Regions from separate parts of the Bacillus sp. Medicinal_06 genome, predicted to be linked through region 2. Evidence: a T-box and tRNA genes for the amino acid it is inferred to sense, from the RefSeq annotation. Region 2 holds a T-box; the other holds one or more tRNA genes.
The links. A T-box is a leader RNA that pairs with one kind of tRNA and senses whether it is charged. The one in region 2 lies ahead of AC1M36_RS05850 (valine--tRNA ligase), so its partner is inferred to be a tRNA-Val.
Positions count from the first base shown of each region.

Region 1 (3,423 bases), on a different contig from region 2:
TTATGTTGTATCGATTTAAGACAATTTGAATTAGCTGAAGAAACATTTAATGCTGCACTAGATGTATTTCGAAAAGCTAATCATAAAAAATATGTGTTGATGGTTCGAAATAACCTAGGATTACTGTATGCAAATCAAAATTTATCAGAATTAGCAATTCGTCATTTATCAGAAGTTACAAATCACTCTCAAAATCATTTTCGTGCAATTTATTTGGAATCGGATGAAAATTTGAAAATAGGTGAATATGAAAAAGCTGAAGGATTAATAGAAAAAGGATTGTACATCTGTGATCAACTGGAAAATCAGGAGTATCAACATCGTTTCATGATTTTAAAAGCAATGAATACAAATACAGCTGCATTGGAAACGGCTGTTTTGGCAGGAATTTCGTATTTCGAAAAAGAAGAATTATTTGATTGCATTGAAGAATATGCAGATCGTTTAGCTGATAAATTTTATAATGACAACAACTATGAAAAAGCAGTCGAGTATTATCGCATGGGTAAAGAAGCCCGAAAAAAACAAATGGAAAAAGGAGCATTAAGATGATAAAAAAAATCCTCTTAACAACAATAGGTTGTGCATTTGCGGTATCTATAACAACTGGATTTTCGACATTAAACAAAGGAGATGGAGGAGCACCTGTAAGGCCAGATTTAGCGTTAAATAAAGTTGATACGATATCTGATAATAAGGGGGATGGTGGCGGAGCTCCTGCAAGACCTGACTATGTTAATATTGGTGACGGTGGTGGTTCGCCTTCTAATGCGCATGGAAACGGTGGAGGCATTGTAGCAAAAGAAATTTAAGTGAATTTACAGTAAAAGAAGAACATTTACCCTCACTAAAAGATGTTCTTCTTCTTTTTTTACTTTAAATCAGATATCTTTCTAACCTGTTTTTCCTTCGATTTAAAAGCCTCCTTGTATTGTTTAAATTCTTGTTTATCAACGTAAAACTTTTCACCCGTAGCTACATTCTTTACTAATTGTGTTTTAGTGAAAATTGCCTTTGTATAATAGTAAACCAAAAATGCTACTAAAGAAAAAGTAAGAGTTGGAATGAATAGAATAAATGCAATAACAATTAGCCATGTATCTAAAGTGGAATATATTGGATTTAATACTAATCTCTTTCCTGCTGCGGCTTCTGCTTGCGCTAATTGTTCCATACGTTGTAGCGATGCTACTGTATCATAACTCATCAAAAAACCTCCTTGAAGTAATACCTAAATCATACCAATTTTACGTAATAACTGTAAATATCACATTCTCATAGTATCATTTTAGAGGTTTTTAACTCGTTCAAGTAAATCAATTACTTGTGTATGTTTCTCTTTTAATTCTTCTAAAGAGATTTTTAATGCACTAGGATTGTCTAGTAAAAATTGTTTATATGATTGATGTTCATATATAAGGTGTGCAATCTCTATTTGATTACTTTGTTGATTTAATAGATATCCACTTTGTTTTTGAGCCATAAACATTTCTCTAATTAGTTTGTCTTTTTCAAATGCTATCGGATTGATTATCATATGCGCTTCCTCCAATTAAAATTTTAATTGTTCGTGATTTAGATGGATCACGGTGAATATACCCTTTCTCTTCTAGATGCAGTAAATGTCCATGTACTGTGGAACTAGAAGCAAGGCCAGTTGCTTTGCAAATTTCTCTGACAGTTGGAGGATATCCGTTTTCTATAACTTTTTCTTGGATGAAAGTTAGAATTTGAGCTTGTCTAGGAGTTAATGTTTTCATTTTGTAGTACCCTCTCTTTGTATAGGAAATATAATACTAAATAAATAGAATGAAATCAAACATACGTTCTAGTTATAGACAACAAAAAATGTATACATGGTGGAGAGTTAAACCAGTTTAGTTCTCTATCATGTACACATTGAATAACCTATGCCATAACAAGAAATGAAATATAATATAGAAGAAACATAAAACATCAATTATTAATTGGTGTTTTATGTTGGAGTGAATGTGGTCAAAATGTGATCAATTAAGATTAGGAATAGAAAAATGCGATTCCATATTTTTAAGGAATCGCATTTTAACAGGGTTTTTAGTATGACCCCGGAGAGGCTCGAACTCACGACCTCCACCCTGTCAAGGTGGCGCTCTCCCTGCTGAGCTACGGGATCGTAATAAATATTGATGTTGTTTTATGTCTGATAATTCTGTTAAGTTGATTATACATAACTAATTGTCACATTACAATAGTTTTTAATTACAATATGTAAACTGTTATATACTAGTTGGAAATGAGAAGTGTATGGAAAGGTTTTACGTGTTAGAAGAAAGAAAGGTTTATAGAGTATGTTTTTTTAGAAGTGATCATTGCAAGTATTTAAATGAAAGAAAAGAATGTCAGCTTGTATTATTTCTTCCTAAACTTTAATAAAGGACTTGTATCACTTAATTCAACAAAGAAGGGAAAAAGAAATAAGAAAGGTAAAGCATGAGCACCAAATTCAAACGTATCATCTGAAAGATATTGTCTTTCAAAACAATAAGGACAGTCCTTACCATCATTTTGCATGAGAAGTGACCAGGTATCTTTTGCTTTCCATTTCGCTTTACAATTCGTACAACGAGTCATAAAACGCCTCCTTTTCCTTTGGTTTATTATATTTGCCTAAATATCCCATTTAATTATATACAGAATACATACTAGAGTAAATGAAATCGGGTAGAAGTTTATATGTATTACGTGTGAATCGGTAATACAGTATCATTGTAAATAATATATATTCATTTAATTTGAAACTTCGATATAAGCCTATGATCTATAAATGAAAGGAGAGTATCACAATGGTTAAAAAAGTGATTGGTTTTGTTATGGGAGGCCTTGTTTTATTTGGAGTTATACTCGGCAGCGTTATGTGGTTTCATAAAACAGATAAACAAGAAACGAATGTTGAAAAAACTGAGACAATGAAAGAGGTAGATAAATCAAAAGATATTGGCATGAAGATTAGAGAAATGCATAGTGATTTAAATCATATTACTGGTTGGGAAAAGTATGAGGGTTTTGAGAAAACGGATGCTCCAGCTTGGGAAAAAAATGAATCGGGATTCAAATTAATTGATACAACGTTAAAAGAAGCGGTTTCTTTATGTAAAGGGGATTTGAAAGAAGATTTGGAGCGAGCTAAAAAATTGCTTGCTATTTCAGTTCAAAATCATGATACAACAGCGTTAATATATGTTCATCGTATTTTACATGATCTTGATATCGGACAAAACAGATTGAAAGAGAAAGATGTATTTAATAGTGCAAAAGCAGGGGCTGGTAATGCTAGTGAAATACCTACTTATGATGATTATATGAAGAGACATAGCAAATAAATCTTTCATTTCTAGTTGTTTTGGTAGGATATTCTTTTTACAACGTCATGGAAATAGTATATAA
Region 1 is NZ_JBWYHD010000005.1:484,188-487,610, reverse strand. Features, by position in the region: gene AC1M36_RS15475 (response regulator aspartate phosphatase) at 1-552, shown strand, start outside; gene AC1M36_RS15470 (hypothetical protein) at 552-812, shown strand; gene AC1M36_RS15465 (hypothetical protein) at 872-1,207, opposite strand; gene AC1M36_RS15460 (hypothetical protein) at 1,289-1,537, opposite strand; partial or broken gene AC1M36_RS15455 (LexA family protein) at 1,515-1,760, opposite strand; tRNA gene AC1M36_RS15450 (tRNA-Val) at 2,080-2,152, opposite strand; gene AC1M36_RS15445 (hypothetical protein) at 2,389-2,610, opposite strand; gene AC1M36_RS15440 (hypothetical protein) at 2,823-3,359, shown strand.
Region 1: it encodes a tRNA-Val, which carries the amino acid that the T-box ahead of AC1M36_RS05850 (valine--tRNA ligase) is inferred to sense. The anticodon was not compared.

Region 2 (3,423 bases):
TTTACGCCCTTGCTCATCACGAACTAAACCGTGAATTAATACATCTTTAAATGGACGCTCTCCTGTAAACTCTAAACCTTGGAAAATCATACGAGATACCCAGAAGAAGATGATATCATAACCAGTTACTAGAGCATCTGTTGAATAGTAACGTTTGAAGTCTTCTGCATCTTCATTTGGCCAACCAAGTGTTGAGAATGGCCATAACGCTGAGCTAAACCATGTATCAAGCACATCGTTATCTTGATTCCAGTTTTCGATATCTGCTGGTGCTTCTGTACCTACGTATACTTCACCAGTTTCTTTATGATACCAAGCTGGAATTCGGTGTCCCCACCATAATTGACGAGAAATACACCAGTCATGAATGTTTTCCATCCAGCGTAAGTATGTGTTCTCGAAACGATCTGGTACGAACGTTACTTTTTCTTCTTCTTTTTGTTGCAGAGCAACAGCCTTTTCTGCAAGTGGTGCCATTTTTACGAACCATTGTGTTGATAAGTAAGGCTCAACAACTGCTCCGCTACGCTCACTATGACCTACCGCATGCATATGAGGCTCGATTTCTACTAATACGCCAGCTTCTTGCAAGTCTTTTACTAACTCTTTACGGCATTCGAAACGATCCATACCGTTATACTTACCAGCTTTTTCGTTCATTGTTCCATCTTCGTTCATTACTAAAATGCGTGGTAAGTCGTGACGGTTACCTACTTCAAAGTCATTCGGATCATGAGCTGGTGTGATTTTTACAACACCCGTTCCGAAATCTTTCTCTACATACTCATCGGCAATAATCGGAATTTCACGCTCTACGATTGGAAGTGTAACTGTTTTTCCGATTAAATGCTTGTAACGATCATCTTCTGGATGAACTGCTACTGCTGTATCACCAAGCATTGTTTCTGGACGAGTTGTCGCAAGACGAATGTGACCAGAACCGTCTGTTAATGGGTAATTCATATGGTAGAATGCACCTTGAACATCTTTATGAATGACTTCAATATCAGAAAGGGCAGTACGTGTTGCTGGATCCCAGTTAATGATATATTCACCGCGGTAAATTAAACCTTTTTCGTACAATTGAACGAATACTTTGTTAACCGCATCAGATAAGCCTTCGTCTAATGTGAAGCGCTCACGAGTATAATCTAATCCTAGACCAACTTTCCCCCATTGCTCGCGAATGTGAGAAGCATATTCTTCTTTCCATTCCCATGCTTTTTCAAGGAATTTCTCACGACCAAGATCGTAACGTGAAATACCTTCTTCACGAAGTTTCCCTTCTACTTTCGCTTGCGTTGCGATACCCGCATGGTCCATACCAGGAAGCCATAATACATCGTATCCTTGCATACGCTTTGTACGTGTTAAAATATCTTGAAGTGTTGTATCCCAAGCATGACCTAAATGCAATTTACCTGTTACGTTTGGAGGCGGGATTACAATTGTATACGGCTGTTTTTCCGCATCTCCTTTTGCTTCGAAATATTTGCCTTCAAGCCACCATTTATAACGACCTTCTTCAACGGACATATGATCATATTTAGTTGGTAAATTCTTTTCCGTGTTTGACATTATTTTCCCTCCTTCAAAATAAAAAATGTCCCTCATCCAAAAAAGGACGAGGGACATCGCGGTACCACCTTTATTTACAAACAAATTCAAAATTTGCTTATACTCTTAATTTGATAACGGACAAATCCGTCTTTTCCTAATGAGAATGACTCTGTTCAGAAAAGATGCTCCAGGGCTACCTTCTAACATGACTATCTAGAGAATCTCACAGCCAATGATTCTCCTCTCTGCAGACGTTTAATGTTATACTCTTCCCCTTCAATGCATTTATATAATTGTTATTTATTATATACAATAGTGTAAAAAACGAAACCATATTCGTCAAGATAAAAATATTTTTCAGCAATTTTCTACAATTGATAGATTCCATATTTTCTCACCATCTAAAAATCAGTGTGCAATCATCAATTAGCGTAAGCATTTTTTATAACCTATGTACGAAAAATGAAAAAAGCAGCACAAGCACCCTAGGTACTTATCCTGCATACTGTAATATTGCATCTTCATTTTTCAAGATTCATGTTTATTAAATGCTTTCTATACGGAGGAATGATTGATTATGCGACGCTACCGACGCACCTACAATTTTTCAGCCCCTTCATGGGTTAGAAATTTACAAACGATATTTTCTGATTTTGCCATTCCACTTACTATTTTCCAAGGAATTCGCACATTACTACTTCCAACCTTCTTAGATTTCATTATTCTTATTATCTTCGTTGTAGCAACAATCCGTTTACATTTTCAGCCGTAGCCTCACGGCGACTTGAGACTACGGCTATTATTCATTTCCTTGCTGCGCAGCTTGTAATTGTGAAATGAAATATTCTATATTACTTACAAGCCAATGCGCTTGTTGTAACATTTTCACACCTTGAAGTTCTTTCTTTTCACCACGGCTCTGCTGTTTACTTGTATAAGATTGAATTTGCCTAATAAATGGGGACGGATATGTTAGATAAGCAAACATAAGAAGTTGTTCTTCTTTTGTAAACGGAAAATTCTTTTGATACACCTGATACCATTCAAAGCGATCGCTTCTCGCAATTGGATACGTGTTCAATGAGCGGGAATAAAAACGGACAAGTTCTTGAACTGGTGTTGCAAATCCCGACCTTTCTAAGCTAATAAAATAACCGTTTCGTTCATAATCAAATAAAAAATGATTCATCGAAACATTACCATGAATAAAAGAAACGCGTGTTTTTTCTTTCTCTTTCATCGCTTCATGCCACTCGGAAAGCTGTTTCGTTGCAAATTCGCGCGCCCTCATCACATGATGAAAATACGTACAGTACTGTAGTTCAAACGGAGACATATACCATTTTGCCTCAGACTCTACAAGGAATCCCTCTAAGAGTTCCCCATCTTTCTCCCAACGATCAGATATATTTGTATAATGCTCCTCTAATGCCTCTTCCGTATACTTCTCTTCTTTTACCGTCCTTTGATGAAGTAGCGCTAGCGTCTGAAACATTTTATGATATTGATCATTGTCCTCTCCGCTTCCTTCTACTCGCTCTAGCCAAGGCATTAAATAATAACTATATGTTTCGTCGCTCAAAATATGATTTCCATCTGTCGCATGGTAAATCGGGACATAATGCGTAAATCCCTTCTCACGTAAAAATTGAACATGATACATTAAATTATTTCTTTTCAATCGATGAGATGGCAATTTCTTCAATGCATATGGACCTTGATTCGTATAAATTTTTATGACACTCCCATGCTCTTCCATATGATGGACGTCCAATTGATACCGCTGTACTATCGGTGCATAACGATCTCTCAATTCTATATCCATACGAATGATCCTTTCTCATTCAAAACGTAAGATAAAGT
Region 2 is NZ_JBWYHD010000002.1:434,474-437,896, reverse strand. Features, by position in the region: gene AC1M36_RS05850 (valine--tRNA ligase) at 1-1,578, opposite strand, end outside; T-box leader at 1,618-1,849, opposite strand; gene AC1M36_RS05845 (hypothetical protein) at 2,138-2,332, shown strand; gene ysxE (spore coat protein YsxE) at 2,360-3,385, opposite strand.